2 regions of the Kitasatospora sp. NPDC097691 genome follow, and region 2 is predicted to be linked to the other one. Evidence: predicted binding sites of a transcription regulator. Region 2 holds the regulator's gene; the other holds the start of a gene.
What was found. Region 2 encodes HspR, which represses chaperone genes until heat shock. Its sites were predicted from a motif close to TTGAGNNNNNNNNNCTCAA; they were not measured.

Region 1: a site for HspR is predicted at 7,775-7,793, ahead of lon (endopeptidase La). Genes of this name have one in related genera too.

What each region holds. Positions count from the first base shown of each region.
Region 1 is NZ_JBEORY010000077.1:30,199-39,709, forward strand. Features, by position in the region: gene ABTY56_RS34925 (MDR family MFS transporter) at 1-1,488, opposite strand, end outside; gene ABTY56_RS34930 (MarR family winged helix-turn-helix transcriptional regulator) at 1,725-2,174, opposite strand; gene ABTY56_RS34935 (YhgE/Pip domain-containing protein) at 2,300-3,346, shown strand; gene ABTY56_RS34940 (ROK family transcriptional regulator) at 3,487-4,701, opposite strand; gene ABTY56_RS34945 (GtrA family protein) at 4,719-5,285, opposite strand; gene lon (endopeptidase La) at 5,341-7,752, opposite strand; gene ABTY56_RS34955 (rhomboid-like protein) at 8,023-8,796, opposite strand; partial or broken gene ABTY56_RS34960 (response regulator transcription factor) at 9,360-9,511, shown strand, end outside.
Region 2 is NZ_JBEORY010000060.1:10,554-20,064, forward strand. Features, by position in the region: gene ABTY56_RS31055 (LuxR C-terminal-related transcriptional regulator) at 1-110, shown strand, start outside; gene ABTY56_RS31060 (helix-turn-helix domain-containing protein) at 100-1,032, shown strand; gene ABTY56_RS31065 (helix-turn-helix domain-containing protein) at 1,025-2,005, shown strand; gene ABTY56_RS31070 (helix-turn-helix transcriptional regulator) at 1,998-2,963, shown strand; gene ABTY56_RS31075 (hypothetical protein) at 3,277-3,894, opposite strand; gene ABTY56_RS31080 (hypothetical protein) at 4,221-4,382, shown strand; gene ABTY56_RS31085 (helix-turn-helix domain-containing protein) at 4,429-5,421, opposite strand; gene ABTY56_RS31090 (heat shock protein transcriptional repressor HspR) at 5,616-6,155, opposite strand; gene dnaJ (molecular chaperone DnaJ) at 6,163-7,329, opposite strand; gene grpE (nucleotide exchange factor GrpE) at 7,475-8,092, opposite strand; gene dnaK (molecular chaperone DnaK) at 8,089-9,511, opposite strand, start outside.

The DNA of each region.
Region 1 (9,511 bases), on a different contig from region 2:
CTGGGTGGTCTTCAGCACCGTCTCCCGGATGAACAGCACGGTGACGAAGGCCAGCGCCGCGGAGGGTGCGGCCCACAGGAAGACCGTGCCGACGCCGTGGCCGAAGGCGTCCGTCACCAGCGGGACGATCGGGGCGGGCAGCCTGTGCAGGTCCGGGATGCCGCCGCCGGCCGCGGCGTGCCCGGCCGGGATGTGCGCGGCGGCCAGGTTCTCCGCCAGGTAGTGGCCGACCTTGTTCGTCATCAGCGCGCCGAGCGCGGAGACGCCCATCGCGCCGCCCATGGTGCGGAAGAAGGTGACCACCGAGCTGGCCGCGCCGAGCTCGTGCCGGGGCACCGTGTTCTGCACCGCGAGCACCAGGTTCTGGCTGGTCAGGCCGAGGCCGATGCCGGTGATCGCCATGTAGAGGGAGAGCAGCCCGTAGTCCGTGTCGGCCCGGGCGGTGCCGAGCAGGCCGAAGCCGACCGCGAGCAGCGCGGTGCCGGCGACCAGGTAGGCCTTCCACCTGCCGTACTTGGTGATCAGCCGGCCGGCGACGGCCGAGGAGACGGCCAGGCCGAGGATCATCGGCAGGGTCATCAGGCCGGCCGTGGTCGGGGACTTGGCGCGGGCCAGCTGGAAGTACTGGCTGAGGAAGGTGGTCGCGCCGTACATCCCGACACCGACCAGCACGCTGGCCAGGGCGGCCAGGGTGACGGTGCGGTACTTGAAGAGGTCCGGCGGGATGATCGGCTCGGCGGCACGGCGCTCGACCACGACCGCCAGCGCGCCCAGCACCAGGCCGCCGCCGACCATGGCCGCGGTCTGCCAGGACAGCCAGGCGTAGTTCTTGCCGGCCAGCGTGATCCAGATCATCAGCAGGCTGACCGAGGCGGTGATGACCAGCGCGCCCAGGTAGTCGATCTTCGCCTTGCGCCTGACCACCGGCAGCTTGAGGGTCCGCTGGACGACCACGATCGCGGCCAGCGCGAACGGGATGCCGACGTAGAAGCACCAGCGCCAGCCCAGCCAGGAGGTGTCCACGATGACGCCGCCGATCAGCGGGCCGCCGATGGTGGCGAGCGCGAAGACCGCGCCGAAGTAGCCGCTGTACCGGCCGCGCTCGCGCGGCGGGACCATCGCGGCCAGGCAGATCTGGCCCAGTGCGACGACACCGCCGGCGCCGACGCCCTGCAGCGCGCGGCAGGCGATCAGCTCACCGGTGTTCTGCGAGAGGCCGGCCAGCGCGGAGGTTGCGATGTAGATCAGCAGGGCGATCTGCAGCAGCAGCTTCTTGCTGGCGAGGTCGGAGAGCTTGCCCCAGATCGGGGTGGAGGCGGTGAGGGTGAGCAGGGCCGCGGTGATCACCCAGGTGTAGGCGGACTGGCCGCCGTGCAGGTCGGCCAGGATGTGCGGCAGGGCGTTGGAGACGACGGTCGAGGAGAGCACGGCCACGAAGAGGCCGAGCAGCAGGCCGGAGAGCGCCTCCATGACCTGCCGGTGGGTCATCTGTCGGTTGTCGACGGCGGCGGCACTGCCGCTCACCGCCTCGGTGGTCACGGTCATCTGGGTCCTTCGGCGCAGGCGTGCGGGATACGCGCATCATGAAAGTTTGTTGCCTTAAGCAACCATAAGAGGAGATGGTTGAATTAGGCAACATTCTTCAAGGCCGAGTAAAGGCCCGAACCGCGGACCCCGGACGCAGCTGCGCGAACGTGCGGGTCACACCTGCGCGAACGCGCGGGTCAGTCGGCCGACGGCTCCCCCAGGACGTCGTTGAAGCGGCCCAGCAGCTCCGCGAAGCGGACCACGTCGTCCGGCGACCAGCCGCCCATCACCTCGCGCACCCGGCGCATCCGGACGTCCCGGGCGGCCAGGTAGCGCGCCCGCCCGCCCTCGGTCAGCGACACCAGCGCGGCCCGGCGGTCCAGCGGGTCGGCCTCCCGGGCCACCAGGCCGAGCTCCTCCAGCGCCCGGATCTGCCGGCTCACCGTCGCCTTGCCCACCGCGAAGTGCACGCCGACGTCGGTCACCCGGACCTGACCGGCCTGCTCGATGTAGCCGAGCATGCTGTACGCCATGCCCTCCAGTCCGGGGTGCACCCGGCGTGAGAGTTCCGCCACTCTGGCCCGGCCCCGCCGGAACATCAGCGCGACCTCGCGCTCCACCGCCACCAGGGCTTCCTCGTCGCTCACCGCGTCAGTATCGCCCAGCGGCAGCGGCCGGCCCGTGCGCGGGAGGTGCGACAAGCCAACTACTTCATGGTATGAAGTATCGGTTCTGGAAGATCCGTTTTCCCCCGTTACGCAAGGAGATGTGGATGGCAGCCCCGGGGCAGGGTTTCGTCGCCGAACTGAAGAGCGCGGTCACACCGCGCGCGGCACTGCTCGTGATCGGAGTGCTGCTCCTCCAGCTCGGCTTCATCACCTCCTACATCGGGGCGCTGCACAAGCCCGCCCCGCACAACCTCTCCATCGCGGTGGTCGCCCCGCCGCAGGTCGCCCCCAAGCTGATCGGGGCGCTGGAGGCGGTCCCGAACGACGCCGTCAAGGCCGTCACCGCGCCGGACGCCGAGACCGCGACCGCGCAGATCAAGGACCAGAAGGTCTACGCCGCCTGGGTCGTGAACCCGACCGGCACCGAGGACACGCTGCTGGTCGGCGGCGCCCGCGGCCCGTCCGCCGCCAAGGCCGCCGAGACCATCACCACGGCGATCGACCGGACCCAGGGCCGTACGGTCAAGGTCCAGGACGTCGTGCCGCTCGCCAAGGGCGACACCAACGGCCTCTCCTCCTTCTACCTGGTGATCGGCTGGTGCGTCGGCGGCTACCTGGTCGCCTCGATCCTCGGCATCAGCGCGGGCTCCAAGCCGGCCAACGCCCACCGCCTGCTGATCCGCCTCGGCGTCCTGGCGCTCTACTCGGTCGCGGCCGGCATCGGCGGCACGATCATCGCCGGACCGGTGCTGGACGCGCTGCCCGGCTCGATCCTCGCCCTGTCCGCCATCGGCGCCCTGGTGGTCTTCTCGGTCGGCGCGTTCACCATGGCGCTGCAGTGCCTGTTCGGGATCATCGGCATCGGCATCGCGGTGCTGGTCTTCGTCGTCCTGGGCAACCCGAGCGCGGGCGGGGTCTACCCGGCGCCGATGATGCCGCCGTTCTGGCGGGCCATCGGCTCGGTGATCCCGAACGGCGCGGGCACCAGCGTCACCAAGTCGATCGCCTACTTCGGCTCGACCAACCTGGGGATGCCGCTCCTGGTCCTGGTGGTCTGGGCGCTGGTCGGCATCGGCGTCGCCTTCCTGGCCGTCCTGCGCGGCCCCCGCGCCGAGCAGCCCGAGCGCGAGCCCGTCAGCGTCGAGGCCTGATCCTCACCGCCACCCCGCTGCACCGAGCCCCCGGCCCCACCGGCCGGGGGCTCGGCCCGTTCCCGGCGGGGGGCTCGGCCCGTTCCCGGCGGGGGGCTCGGCCCGTTCCCGGCGGGGCGGGCCGTAGGAATAGGAAGGGGTCAGCCGCCCGAGAGCAGCCCCGGGTCGGCGACGATGGCGCGCACGACGCTCACCGCCGCGCCCAGCAGCGGGCCGCGGCGGCCCAGCCGGGAGACGGTCAGCCGGTCCTCGACCCAGGGCCGGACGGTGACCCGGGCAGCCAGCTCGGTGCGCATGGCGGGAAGCAGCCAGGGCGCCAGCCGGGCGAAGCCGCCGCCCAGGACGACCTCGGCCGGGTCCAGCAGGTTCACCGCGCCGGCGGCCGCGATGCCCAGCGCCGACCCGGCGCCAGCCAGGGCCGCTCGGGCCGACTGCTCGCCCGCCCCGGCCCGGTCGGCGAGCAGTGTCACCCAGTCGCCCCGGGCGCCGGTCAGGCCGGCCGCCGCCAGCACCGCCGCCTCGCCCGCGTACTGCTCCAGGCAGCCGTGCGCCCCGCAGGCGCAGCGGGGCCCGTCGGGGCGGACCGGCACGTGGCCGAACTCGCCCGCGTGGCCGCGCGCGCCGCGCAGCAGCCGCCCGCCGACCACGATCGCCGCGCCGACCCCGGCCTCGGCGGAGACGTAGAGGAAGTCCTCCGCGCCGTCGCCCAGCCAGCGCTCGGCCAGCCCGCCGAGGTTGGCCTCGTTGTCGGCCTCGACCGGCAGCTCGGCCAGGCCGTCCGCGGCCGGTCGCAGGGCCGCGCGCAGTTCGGCGGCCACCGGGACGTCCTGCCAGCCCAGGTTGGCGGCACGCTGCAGCACCGCGCCGGAGTCGCCGACCAGTCCGGGTACGGCCAGGGTCAGTCCGGCCGGGCGCAGGCCCGCCTCGGCGACGGCCGCGCGCAGCAGCCGGGCGAGGTCGGCCATGACGGCGGCGGGTTCCCGGCCGCGGTTGGAGATCTCCTGGCGCCGCGAGGCGCGGACCTCCCCGCGCAGGTCGACCACGCAGGCGCCCAGGTGGCGGACGCCGATCTCGGCGCCGAGTCCGCCGGGTCCGAGCGGGTTGAGTCCGAGCGCGGTGCCGGGGCGGCCGACCTTGCCGCTGGGCGCGGCCGGGCCCGCCTCGACCACCAGGCCGCCGGCGATCAGCTGTTCGGCGAGCGAGGAGACCGCGGCCCTGGTCAGTCCGGTCTCGGCGGCCACCTCGGCGCGGGAGCGCGGGCCGCGTGCGATCACCCCGAGCACCAGGGCCAGGTTGGCCCGGCGCATGCCCTGCTGGCTGGCGGGCCCGGTCCGGACACCGTCCGGTTCGTGCATCAGGCTCACCTCGCCCCCTACGGCACATCCCGTGGCATCTCGGGTGCAGCGTAACCGGGTTCCGGGGACACCGTCCCCACCAGGCCGGGTGCGACCGGGGGGTGCTCGGCGAGCCGGGTGAAGACCCACCGCTGCATCGCCCAGAAGCGGAACAGCATCGCGACGAAGGTGCCGACCACCATGCCGCTGAGGAAGTCCGCGACCTCCTGGGCGAAGGAGCTGACGTAGGGCTCGCGCAGGTCCAGCACATACCGGGAGATCGCCAGCGGTACGTCGTTGACGCCGATCGCCACCGCGCTGACCAGGAAGAACAGCAGGGCCTCGCGCTGCCGGCCGCCGGCCCGGAAGGCCCAGCGGCGGTTCAGCACGTACGAGACGACGGTGGCGATCACGGTCGCGACGGTCAGCGCGACCACCGGCTTGTGCTGCAGCACGGTGAACTTGAGCTCCAGGTTGATCACCATGGTGAGCACGAAGCAGGTGCCCCCGACCAGCAGGAACTTCACCAGCCGGCGGTGGCGCACCAGGAAGGGGCGCAGCCGGTCCGGCACCCGGGCCAGGGCGCGCTGCGTGGGGGACGGCATCTCCGCAGTCTCGCACGCGGAGATGCCGTCGGCCCCCGGAACCGGCGACCGCGGATCAGGCGGCCGCCACCAGCACCTCGGCCGGCTCCAGCGCCAGCTTCAGCACCTCGCGGACGTCCGACACCGGGTGGACGGTGAGCCGCTCCAGCACCTCGGCCGGGACGTCGTCCAGGTCGGCCTCGTTGCGCTTGGGGATGATCACCGTGGTGACCCCGGCCCGGTCGGCGGCGAGCAGCTTCTGCTTCACCCCGCCGATCGGCAGCACCCGCCCGGTCAGCGACACCTCGCCGGTCATCGCCACGTCGGTGCGCACCTTGCGGCCCGAGAGCAGCGAGGCCAGCGCCGTGGTCATGGTGATGCCGGCGCTCGGCCCGTCCTTGGGGACGGCCCCGGCCGGTACGTGCAGGTGCACGCCGCGGTCGCGCAGCGAGGTGACCGGCAGTTCCAGCTCGGCGCCGCGCGAGCGCAGGAAGGAGAGCGCGATGTGCGCGGACTCCTTCATCACGTCGCCCAGCTGCCCGGTGAGGGTCAGCCCGGTGCCGCCGGTCTCGGCGTCGGCCAGCGAGGCCTCGATGTAGAGGACGTCGCCGCCGGCACCGGTCACCGCGAGGCCGGTGGCCACGCCGGGGACGGCGGTGCGGCGTTCGGCCGGCTCCTGGGCGGACTCCGGCACGTGGTGCGGCCGGCCGATCAGGGCGCGCAGGTCCTCCGCGTCGACCGCGGCGGGCAGCTCGCGCTCGCCCAGCTCGGCCTGCGCGGCGATCTTGCGCAGCACCCGGGCGATCGAGCGCTCCAGGTTCCGGACGCCCGCCTCGCGGGTGTACTCCCCGGCGAGGCGGCGCAGCGCCGTCTCGTCCACGCTGACCTGCTCGCCGCCGAGGCCGGCCTTCTCCAGCTGGCGCGGGAGCAGGTGGTCGCGGGCGATGACGACCTTCTCGTCCTCGGTGTAGCCGTCCAGCCGGACCAGCTCCATCCGGTCGAGCAGCGGCTCGGGGATGGCCTCCAGCACGTTGGCGGTGGCGAGGAAGACGACGTCGGAGAGGTCGAGCTCGACCTCCAGGTAGTGGTCCCGGAAGGTGTGGTTCTGCGCCGGGTCCAGCACCTCCAGCAGGGCGGCGGCCGGGTCGCCCCGGTAGTCGGAGCCGACCTTGTCGATCTCGTCGAGCAGGACGACCGGGTTCATCGAGCCGGCCTCCTTGATCGCCCGGACCAGCCGGCCGGGCAGCGCGCCGACGTAGGTGCGCCGGTGGCCGCGGATCTCGGCCTCGTCCCGGACGCCGCCGAGGGCGACCCGGACGAACGTGCGGCCCATGGCGCGGGCCACCGACTCGCCGAGCGAGGTCTTGCCGACGCCGGGCGGGCCGACCAGGGCCAGCACGGCGCCGCCGCGGCGGCCGCCGACCAGGCCGAGCCCCTGCTCGGCCCGGCGCTTGCGGACGGCCAGGTACTCGACGATGCGCTCCTTCACGTCGGCCAGGCCGGCGTGGTCGGCGTCCAGCACCGCGCGGGCGCCGGCGATGTCGTAGGCGTCCTCGGTGCGCTCGTTCCAGGGCAGCTCCAGGACGGTGTCGAGCCAGGTGCGGATCCAGGAGCCCTCGGGCGACTGGTCGGAGGCGCGCTCCAGCTTGTCGACCTCCTTGAGCGCGGCCTCGCGGACGTTCGCCGGGAGGTCGGCGGCCTCGACCCGGGCGCGGTAGTCGCCCTCCTCGTCGACCGCCTCGCCGTTCAGCTCGGCCAGCTCCTTGCGGACGGCCTCCAGCTGGCGGCGGAGCAGGAACTCCTTCTGCTGCTTGGCCACGCCCTCCTCGACGTCCTTGCGGATGGTGTCGTTGACCTCCTCCTCGGCGAGGTGGTCGCGCAGCAGGGTCAGCGCGTACTCCAGGCGGGCGACCTGGTCGGCCTCCAGCAGCACCTTGAGCTTCTGTTCCGCGGTGACGAAGGGCGCGTAGCCGATGTTGTCGGCGAGCTCGCCGACGCCCTCGATCTGGGCGACCCGGTCCACGATCTGCCAGGCGCCGCGCTTGCGCAGCCACTGGGTGGACAGCGCCTTGTAGTCCCTGACCAGCTCGGCGGCCCGGCCGGCCACCGGGGTGCCCACCGAGGACTCCCGGAACGGGGTGGTCTCCACCCAGAGGGCGGCGCCGGGGCCGGTGGTGCCGACGCCGATCCGGAGCCGGCGCACGGCGCGCACCAGCGCGACCGGCTGGCCGGCGGTGTCCGGGCCGTCGGCCAGCCGGCCGACCTGCTCCACGGTGGCCAGCGTGCCGGCCGCCGCGTACGAGCCGTCCACCCGCGGGACCAGCAGGACCTGCGGCTTGCCGCCCGCGGCGGCCGCGGCGCGGGCGGCCTCGACGGCGGCGCGCACCTCGGTGTCCTTCAGGTCCAGCGGGACGACCATGCCCGGCAGGACGACCTCGTCGTCGAGTGGCAGCACGGGCAGGGTGAGCGGAGTGGACGTCGATGCCATGATCTCTCCCCAGTCAGTGAAGTTGAGTCGACCTGACTAAGGCTCCACAGGGGCCGGATGTTCCCGGGGGTTAGTTCGCTGCGAGCGAACACGATCCGGCCGGGAAGGCCACTCGGACGGGCCTCGGCCGGGCTGTCAAAAGCACACCTGGGAAGCACCCGGCGAATCTGGGGGATTCCTGGACGCGCCAAGGGAGCCCCGGCGCACGGACCTCGGCGCACGGAAACCCGGCGCACGGAAACCCGGCGCACGGAGCTCGGCGCGCGAGCCTCAGCGCGCGGTCCGCACCCGCGCCCCGCCGCGCGCGGGTGCGGCACCGCCGACCGTCGCGATGCCGGGCCGGAGCGGGCGCCGCTCGATGCGACGCAGCCAGCGCCACAGCACCACCCCGGTGAGCACCGCCGCCGGGTGCCCCACCGCGGTGACCACGTCCTTGTCGGAGGCGATCTGCTCGGCGATCATCAGCCCGGCACCGCCCAGCGCGAGCAGCCGCCCGCGCCAGGAGAGCAGCCCGGCCACCGCGCCCAGGCAGGCGAGCACGCCGTAGCTGACCCCGATGTCCAGGTGGTCCATCGCCTCGGGCGCCATCCGCCCGGTCTCCACCGCGAGGATCACCACGCCCTGGGAGAGCAACGTGGCCGCGACGTGCCCGATCGCGAAGACCACCGCAGCCCGGGCCGGCCCGACCTTGCGCTCCAGCGGCGCGAGGGTGAAGGCGAATCCCCACAGGTACGGCATCCACACCTCGCCGGCCACCCAGAATCCGCTCAGGACGAGGGCGCGGACGGGATGCTGGAGCAGGTTGTGGCCGTCCGAACTGGAGGCCTCCTGCAACCGCTGCACGAGTTCCGGATCGGCGAGCCCGGCGAAGGTCGTGGTGGCTCCCACGACGGCGAGGTATCCGAGCGTGAAGGGGTTGCGCCGGGGCGTCGGTACGCGCTCCAGCAGCCATTGCACGACGGCGGTGCGCAGTCCGTGCCGGAGCATTCCGTACGGCACTCCCGCGGGTGCGCGCCCGTCGGCGTCCCGCCGCACTCCCGCCATGCCGCCTCCGCTCCACCTCCGCAGCCACCGGCCCCCTCCCGGTGCCCAACGCACCGGCGCGCACCGCGGATTCCGCCCGGTCGGGTGTTGTCGTGCCCACGGTACGTCGAGGTTCTGAGAGGCAGCTGGGAAAAGCCGGTGAAGACCGTCGCCGTAACGGAGTGCCGGATTCCCTACATTGGTCCAGACCTTCTTTCCATTGACGCGTCAGTAGGGCCTCTGACCGGCGACTTGGCGTCAACTCGACTGCATACGTACCGTTACGCAGTGAAAATTCGCCGGGTAAGGTATCGGCCCGTGCCCACTCGTGCAGTGGGTCAGCGGGCGGCCCGAACAGCCGGCCCACGGGCCGGAAACGTCCGGTCCACCTGCCGGAAAGCATCCGTTGTCCGTACGCTGCGAAGTGCGCGGGAGAAGTGGGCGGCCGACTAAACCGTCCTCGCCTCCCGATCGCGCGGCGGGACGGCGGACCCGGCACAGTCCACGACGGAACAAGACTACGAGCGGAGCCCCGCCATCCCCACAGGTGGCCGGCCCGCAGCCCTGGGGGCGGTGGCGTGACCGTGACAGAAATTCAGCAGGACAACGTCAACACCGGCGGCACGGTGAGCAGCCAACGCAGAGTGCTGGTGGTGGAGGACGAGCCGACGATCGCCGAGTCGATCGCGGCCCGACTGGGCGCGGAGGGCTTCAAGGTCGCCGTGGCCCACGACGG
Region 2 (9,511 bases):
TCAGCGAACGCACCGTCGCCGCCCACATCTCCCGCCTCCGCGACCGCTACGGCGCCCAGACCCTCTTCCAGCTCGGCTGGCTGATGAGAGGCGCCCGCGATGACCGATGAACCCGGCCCGGCCGAGCGGGCCCTCTACCTCGAAGCCGTCCGCGCCGGCGGCCGGCTGCGCCCCGAGCACCTCGCCCCCGCAGACCGCCCCACCTTCGCCGCCCTCGTCGCCCGCGGCCTCCTCACCGCCACCGCCGCCGGCTGGACCACCGCCAACCCGCGAGCCCTCGGCGACCGCATCGGCACCGAACTGCGCACCCGCGCCACCCGGCTGCTCCAGCACGCCGAACAGCTCCCGCACGCCCTCGCCCCGCTCACCCTCGCCTACGACGCCGTCCGCCGACCCGACGGACCGCGCGGCGACGCCGTCCACATCGACGGCAACGTCGACATCCGCCAACGCATCTCCGAACTCATCTCGGAATGCCAGGAGGAAGTCCTGGCCGCCCAGCCCGGCCCCCGCCCGATCGACGGCCTGCGGATGGCCCTCGCCCAGGACCTCTCCCTGCTCCGCCGCGGCTGCTCGATGCGCACCGTCTACCAGCCGGACACCCTCGCCGACCACACCGTCCGGCGCCAGATCGCCCTGCGCACCCGCCAGGGAGCCCGGGTCCGGCTCCTCGCCGAACCGTACGACCGGCTGCTCGTCTTCGACCGGAAGACGGCCGTCATCCCCGCCGCCGACGACCGCAGCCGCGCCACCTTCCTCACCGACCCCGCCGTCGTGGCCCACCTGGTCGCCCACTTCGAACGCGACTGGGCCCGCGCCACCCCCGCCGACCGCCACCTCGACCCCCCGCACCCCACCACCGTCCGCATCGGCCGCCTGCTCGCCCGCGGCCTCACCCAGCGCGCCGTCGCCACCCGCCTCGGCCTCAGCGAACGCACCGTCGCCGCCCACCTCTCCCGCCTCCGCGACCGCCACGGCGCCGACACCCTCTTCCACCTCGGCTGGCGCCTGCGCGGAGAGCACCATGACTGACACCCCCTCCGCCCACCTCACCGCCGCCCTCCCGAACCCGGCCGCCCGCGAGCTCTACCTCGCCGTCCTCCGCGAGGGCGGCCGCGTCCGCGCCGCGGACATCGGCCCGGCCGACGGGGCTGCGCTCCGGCAACTGGTGGAACTCGGCCTGCTGGTGCCGCAGTTGGTCGACGGTTCGTACAGCGCCGTCGACCCGAGGTCGGCCGCCGAACAGATCGGCACCGACCTGCGGCGGACGGGCGCGCGGCTGATGGCCGAGGCCGACCGGATCCCCGAGCTGATGCGCGACCTCACGCACGCGTACGACACCACGCCCCAGCGCGGCGCGGGCCGGAGCGGCACCAGGGTCATCACGGGCAAGGCCGAGATCCGCCACGAACTGGAGCAGCTGACCCGCGCCTACCCGCGCGAGAGCCTGACCGCCCAACCCGGCGAGACCCGCGAGGCCGAGATCCTCGCCGACTCCCTCCTCCGCACCCGCCGCTACCTCGAACGCGGCGGTGCGATGCGCTGCCTCTTCGAACGCGCTGCCCGCACGGACGCCCCGTCGATCGGCTACGCGGCGGCGGCCACCCGCGCCGGCTGCGCGATCCGGGTCCTGGACCGCCCGTTCACCCGCTTCCTGGTCTTCGACCGCACCGTCGCCGTCATTCCGGCGGCAGCCGACCACAGCAGTGCCGCCGTGGTGGACGACCCGGCGACGGTGGCCTTCGTCGTCGACACCTTCGAGCAGCTCTGGCAACGAGCCGAAGGAGTCAACTGGTCGGCCCTGGAGTCCGGTTCCACCGAGCCGCCCACCCACCACCACACCGCCCGCCTGCTCGCCCAGGGCCTCACCCAGCGCGCGATCGCCACCCGCCTCGGCCTCAGCGAGCGGACCGTCGCCGGCCACATCGCCCGCCTGCGCGAGTCGTACGACGCGGAGACGCTGTTCCAGCTCGGCTGGCAGATGAGGGGAGCCCGTAATGCCTGACGCCGTACTCGCCCTACCCGACGCCGCCGCGCGGGAGCTCTACCGGGAGATCCTCAAGGAGGGCGGCCGTCTTCGTCTTGCCGAAGTCCGTCCCGAGGACGAGCCGGCTGTCAAGCAACTCTCCGCCCTGGGGCTACTGGTCCTGCACATCGCTGATGGTGCCTACAGCGCGATCAACCCCCGTGCAGTGGGCGACCGGCTGGGCGCCGACCTGCGGCAGGAGGGCACCCGCCTGCTCGCCCGGGCGGCTCTCATCCCGGACCTCCTGGAGGACCTCACCCAGGCCTACGACGCGGCACCGCGTCGGACGGAACCGGTCGGTGGCGTCCGGCAGGTGGCGGGCAAGGAGGAGATCCGGCACCTGCTCTCCCAGTTCATGAAGGAGTATCCGCACGAAGCTCTGACGGCCCAGCCGGGCAGGTTCCACCCACCGGCCCAGCGGGAGGACAGCCTGGCGCAGACCTGCCGCTACATCGAGCGCGGCGGGTCGGTCCGTACGATCTACCAGCCGCAGGCCCGGCTCGACCGGGACCAGGTCGAGTTCGCGGCGGAGGCGGCGAAGGCGGGCTCGCGGATCCGCATCCTCGACGTCCCCTTCAGTCGGACGCTGGTCTTCGACCGCACCGTCGCGTTGATCCCGGCGACCTCCGACAACAAGGTCGCCGCGGTGGTGGAGGATCCCGCGATGGTCGCGTACGTCGTCGGGGTCTTCGACCAGCACTGGCAGCAGGCCCAGGTCGTGGACTGGATCGCGCTTGCTGCCGGCCCGGTCGAGCCCACCGTCCATGAGCAGGTGGGGCGCCTGCTCTCCAGGGGCCTGACCCAGCGGGCGATCGCCAGCCGTCTGGGCCTCAGCGAGCGGACGGTCGCCGGCCACATCGCCCGGCTGCGGGAGCAGTACGACGCGGAGACGCTGTTCCAGCTGGGCTGGCGGATGAGGGGCGCCCGTGATGCCTGAGCTCGATCTGCCGGATGCCGCCGCTCGGGTTCCGCGCCAGCCGGACGAACCGCACCGGGCCGACGACTCGGCGCCCCGCCGGAACCGAGCCGACCGGCGGGGCGCCGGCGCAGATCTGCCGCTGCGTCCGGTCCGGATGTTCACTTCGGTCGATCCACCGGTCCGGGCCCTGATCTTCGGTCACACCGTCGCGCTGATCCCGGCGACTCCTGACAACGGGGTCGCCGCCGTGGTGGCGGATCCTGCGAGGGTGCTGGTGGGCCTGAACGAGCGGACGGTCGAACGTCACATCGCCCGGCTGCGTGAGCGCTGCTCAGCCGGTGGCGGCGCCGGTCGGCCAGTAGCCGGGGAGCGAGGGCTGCTGCCGGGGAACGTTGAACTGCTCGCCGGGCGCGGTCCAGAAGCCCTCGCGCAGGGAGAGCGCCATGCCGGCCCAGTCGAGGGCGGTCTCCACCGTGTGGTTGAGGGCCTCCTGCGACCAGGTGTCGTCGAAGACCAGCGGCAGTACGGGGGCGACCTGCTCGATGGTGGCGATCAGCGGGTTGTGGGTGATGGCCTCGTCGACGAGGAGGACGATCGGCTTCCGCAGCGCCGACGCCCATCCCAGCTCCAGGCTGACGCCGGCCGAGAGCGGCGCTCCCACGTAGGCGAACACCAGGTCCGCGGACTGCAGGGCGCGGAAGTCGGACGGAACGCGGGGCTCCGGAGCGCGGCCGGAGATGGTCCAGGCGTCACTGTGGTGCGCGCTGTACACAGCGGCACCACTGCGGAGCAGGGTGGTGCGAAGCGTCGTCAGCCGCGTCCGGCTGGCGAGCGTCACCACGCTGTCGGCGGGGCCGGTGAGCCGCATCAGCGGCGCGGCCAGGAACACACGTGCACGCCGACCCTCAGGGGCCTGGCTGTCGTGGTGACGCAGGTAGGGCTCGGTCATGTCGACTCCGGGGAAGAGGCCTTCCGGTCTGGTCCGGGTACCGAGAGGGTGCGCGGTGATCAGGCCGAAGGGCTTACGGCGGATGGGGGTGGTGGCGTATTTGAATGAACATTGCCAGGATTGGAAGCTCTGTCGGACTATCGAGAGCGAACTGATCGTCCATCGCTAACAGCCTTCGCGTCCAGGGTTCACCGGTGTCATGTGGATGCCTGGCAGGGAGATGACGCGGAGGCGAGCTTGGCATGCCTGTACGACTTGAGGCAGCATGTGCACGATAGTGCTTCTCTTATCGATTGCCGCAGTGCGCACGAGGAAGGGGTAGGTGCATGTCTCGTCTGCGCCGATTTGTCCGCAACACCGTATTGATGTCTTTTGTTGGCGTGACGGTGTTGCTCGGCGCCTACTGCGCCTCTGTGGATGCGGCGGATCGGCCCGGGACGGCCACGACGGCGTCGGTGAGCTCGGACCTGGACATCGGCTGGGCGTGACCGCGCTGAGGGCTGTTGCGCGGACGGAGAGGGTCGGATCCCGCGCTCAGTGCGGGGGTTGCTCAGACGCGCGGGCCAGCGCGTACCCGAGTTGGAACAGGGACTCGACGTTGTAGTCCTCGCGCATCTCGGCGATGTGTCTGGCCAGGGTCCGTTCGCTGATCCCCAGGCGGCGCGCGATGACCCGGTGATTGATCCCGGCGAGCAGCAGGTCGATGATCGTCTGGCGGAGCCGTGACACGACCTGTTGCGGCACTGCGCGGTTGCCGTCGAATTCCAGTGCTCTGTTCCAGCTTGGTTCGAATACCTCTTCCACCAGGTAATTGGCGATGACCGGTTCGAAAATGAATGCCGCCAGCGTCATGTCATCGGCTACGGGGATGACGGCCACGCGTCGGTCGATCACGATGAGGCGGGTGTACGGCTCGTCAAGGGTGCGGAACTGCCCCCCGGCCTTGGCGAGTTTGGCGACGTAGTCCCTGGTGGGTTGGTGGTACCGCGTGCTGGCGTGGTAGATCGTGCGCATCGACGTGCCGCGATTGAGCCCGTCCAGGTCACGCTCGATCATGGCCGCGAGCAACTCCGGCGGACGCGGTCCACCAGGCTGGAGGGCGAGTGTCTCCTCGGTTCCGGCGGTGAAGATCTGATCGAGCCGCTGGTTTATCAGAACCTTTCCCTGGACGTACTCGATGGCGCCACTGCTCTTTTCCGGCGAGTGGAATTCCTGGGAAAGCTCTTGAAGTTCGACCGGTAGCGAAACCGCTCGTGACAGGAGGTCGAGGGCCTGGCGCTGCCAGGCGTTGCTGAGCCGGGCGGAGAGTTGCGCGGGATCGACAGCGACCAACTCGCTGCGGTCGTCCGCGTCGGGCATCAGCAGACCGATCTCCAGGAGCTCGGTCAGAACGGCGAGTTGATGGCACCTGGATTCCGGGGAAACCCGCCCGCCGTCCTGGACGATCTCCAGGTAAAGGGATCGGGCCTCGGGTGACAGAGCGGGAGTCCCACTCACTGTGGGACCGAGTTGAGCCCGTCCACTCATCTTCGGCTCCTTGCCATTATCCGAGGCTGCTCAGGATCTCTCGGCCCTGAAGTTTAGGCTGCGAGTCCCGTGACGCGCTGACCGTGCGGCGGGTTCGGTCAGCTTGCCAGAGTGTCACTCTCTCACCAAGGCCGAGCCGCCGGCACCCCCCGAACAGGAGGGGGCCGGCGGCGGGGTCCGTGCAGGGTCGTCGGTCAGCGCTTGGGGCGCCAGACGACGAGGGCGCTGGACTGGGGGGTGGGCGGCTGGTAAGGGACGAGGTCGCGGCGGTAGGAGGCGTGGACGGCGGCCTCGCGCTGCTGGAGGGCGGTGGCGGCGCCTTCCAGGGAGTCGACCAGTTCCGCGACGCGGGACTGCAGGGCGGTGACCTGGTTCTCCAGCTCGATGATCCGCTTGATGCCCGCCAGGTTGATGCCTTCGTCCTGGGAGAGCCGCTGGACATCGCGCAGCTGCTGGATGTCGCGCGCGGAGTAGCGGCGGCCGCGGCCGGCGGTGCGGTCGGGGCAGACCAGGCCGAGCCGGTCGTACTGGCGCAGGGTCTGCGGGTGCAGGCCGGACAGTTCGGCGGCCACGGAGATGACGTACACCGGGGTGTCCTCGGTGAGGACGTACGGCGGCGGGGCCGAGGGTGCCCGGCGGGTGCGGCGGGTGCCGTCGCCGGGCAGGCCTTCGCCGACGCCGGGGCCGATCGAGCCGTCGGGGTTGATCGGGTTGATCGGATTCATCGGGGACATCTGGTCGTCACGCTCCCTTCGCCGCCCGGAAGAGGGCTGCTCGCGGATCGTCGGAGGCGGTGGCCTCGCGGTACTGCTCCAGGGCGTCCAGCGCGTCGCCGCTGACGTGCTGGGGTACCACGACCTCGACGGTGACGAGGAGGTCGCCGCGGGTGCCGTCCTTGCGGGTGGCGCCCTTGCCGCGGGCACGCATGGTGAGGCCGTTGGCGCTGCCCGGGGGCAGCTTGAGCTTCACGGAGGGCCCGCCGAGGGTGGGTACTTCGATGGTGGCGCCGAGGGCCGCCTCGGGGAAGGTGACCGGGACGCTGACGGTGAGGTTGTCGCCCTTGCGGCCGAAGACCGGGTGCGGGTCGACGTGCACGGTGACGTAGAGGTCGCCGGGCTGGCCGCCGCGTTCGCCCTGGGCGCCCTTGCCCTTGAGGCGGATGCGCTGGTCGGCGTGGACGCCGGCCGGGATGCGGACCTGCATGGTGCGGGCCGAGCTGGCCCGGCCGCTGCCGTGGCAGTCGGTGCACGGGTCGTCGACGATCATGCCCCGGCCGCGGCAGTCCTTGCAGGGCTCGGAGAGCGCGAAGGCGCCCTGGCCGCGGCTGACGGTGCCCGCGCCGACGCAGGTGGGACAGACCCGCGGGGTGGTCCCGGACTTGGCGCCGGTGCCGTTGCAGGTGCGGCAGGGGGCCTGGCTGGTCATCCGCAGCGGGACGGTCGCGCCGTCGACCGCCTCCTCGAAGGAGAGGGTCACCTCGGTCTCGACGTCGGCGCCGCGCCGCGGCTGGGCCTGGCGGGTGCCGCCGCCGCGGTTGAACAGGCCGCCGAAGACGTCGCCGAGCCCGCCGCCGCCGGGGGTGCCGCCCTGGCTGCCGCTGAAGAGGTCGCCGAAGTCGAAGCTGTAGCTGCCGGTGCCGCCGGGGCCGCCGCCGGCGCGGAAGCCGCCGTTGGCGAAGAGGCTGCGGGCCTCGTCGTACTCCTTGCGGCGCTTCTCGTCGGAGAGGACGTCGTACGCCTCGGAGATGTCCTTGAACCGCTCCTCGGCTTTGCTGTCACCCTTGTTGGCGTCGGGGTGGAACTCGCGCGCGAGCTTGCGGTAGGTCTTCTTGATCTCGGTGGCGGTGGCGTCCTTGGGCACGCCGAGGACCTTGTAGTAGTCCTTCTCCACGTAGTCCTTACCGCTCACGGCTTGAGCCACCTCCCGAGTCCATCGTCACTGTGCTGTCAACAGCAGCAGAACGCAACGCCGTTGACAGCGCGCTGCGGAGTCGGCCGCCATACTGGCCGGCGTACGACTCCGCAGCGCACTGGTTGTCAGCTGTCACAGGTTGTCAGCTGTCCGAGCCACCGTCGGACTTGTCCGCGTCGCCCGACTTCGCGTCGGTGTCTGCGGCCGTCTGGGTGCCCGGCTGGGGCTCCGCGACGGCGACCATCGCCGGGCGGATGATCCGCTCGCCGATGCGGTAGCCGGGCTGGAGGATCTGGACGCAGGTGTCCTCGGTGACATCCGAGGAGTAGCTGTGCATCAGCGCCTCGTGCATGGTCGGGTCGAAGGGCTCGCCCTCCTTGCCGAACTGCTGCAGGCCCAGCTTGGCGACGACCGTCTCCAGCGACTCGGCGACGGACTTGAAGCCGCCCGTGACCTCGCCGTGCTCGCGGGCGCGGCCGATGTCGTCCAGGACCGGGATCAGGGACTCCAGGATGTTGGAGACCGCGATCTCGCGGACGGTCAGCCGGTCGCGCTCGACCCGCTTGCGGTAGTTCTGGTACTCGGCCTGGAGACGCTGCAGGTCGCCGGTGCGCTCGGTCAGTTCGCGCTTGGCGGTGGCGAGCTCCTCCGAGGCGCCCTCGGCGGCACCGGCCGCCGCGGCCTCCTCGGCGGCCTTGATCACGGCCTCCTCGGCGGCGGAGTCGTCGCCGGGCTTGCCGCCCTGCGGCTTGTCCGTCATGCCGACGCACCGCCCTTGGGCTTCTCGTCGTCCACGATCTCGGCGTCGACGACGTCGTCCTCGGCCTTGGCCTGGGCGGAGTCGCCGGCACCCGCGGCACCGGCGGTGGCGTCGGCGTTGGCGTACAGCGCCTGGCCGAGCTTCTGCGCGGTGGTGGAGACCTTCTCCGAGGCCTCGCGGATCGTCGCGATGTCCTCGCCCTTCAGGGCCTCCTTGAGCTCGCCGATGGCGGTCTCGACCTCGGTCTTGACGTCGGCCGGGAGCTTGTCGGAGTTGTCCGCGATGAACTTCTCGGTCGAGTAGACGAGCTGCTCGGCGGAGTTGCGGGTCTCGACGGCCTCGCGGCGCTTGTGGTCGTCCTCCGCGTACTGCTCGGCCTCGCGGCGCATGCGGTCGACCTCGTCCTTCGGCAGCGAGGAGCCGCCGGTGACGGTCATCTTCTGCTCCTTGCCGGTGCCGAGGTCCTTCGCGCCGACGTGCATGATGCCGTTGGCGTCGATGTCGAAGGTGACCTCGATCTGCGGCAGGCCGCGCGGCGCCGGCGGCAGGCCGGTCAGCTCGAACATGCCGAGCTTCTTGTTGTACGCGGCGATCTCGCGCTCGCCCTGGTAGACCTGGATCTGTACGGACGGCTGGTTGTCCTCGGCCGTGGTGAAGATCTCGGAGCGCTTGGTCGGGATCGTGGTGTTGCGCTCGATCAGCTTGGTCATGATGCCGCCCTTGGTCTCGATGCCGAGGGACAGCGGGGTGACGTCCAGCAGCAGGACGTCCTTGACCTCACCCTTGAGGACACCGGCCTGGAGCGCGGCGCCGATGGCGACGACCTCGTCCGGGTTGACGCCCTTGTTGGCGTCCTGGCCGCCGGTCAGCTCCTTGACGAGCTCGGCGACGGCCGGCATGCGGGTCGAGCCGCCGACCAGGACGACGTGGTCGATCTCGGAGAGCGAGATGCCGGCGTCCTTGATGACGTTGTGGAACGGGACCTTGCAGCGCTCCAGCAGGTCCGTGGTCAGCTGCTGGAACTGGGCCCGGGTGAGCTTCTCGTCCAGGTGCAGCGGGCCCTCGGCGGAGGCCGTGATGTACGGCAGGTTGATCGAGGTCTCGGAGGACGAGGACAGCTCGATCTTGGCCTTCTCGGCGGCCTCGCGCAGACGCTGCAGGGCCATCTTGTCCTTGGACAGGTCGACGCCGTGGCCGGACTGGAAGACCTTGACCAGGTGGTCGACGACGCGCTGGTCCCAGTCGTCACCACCGAGGTGGTTGTCACCGTTGGTGGCCTTCACCTCGACGACCCCGTCGCCGATCTCCAGCAGGGAGACGTCGAAGGTGCCGCCGCCGAGGTCGAAGACCAGGATGGTCTGGTCGTCCTTGTCGAGGCCGTACGCGAGGGCGGCCGCGGTCGGCTCGTTGACGATGCGC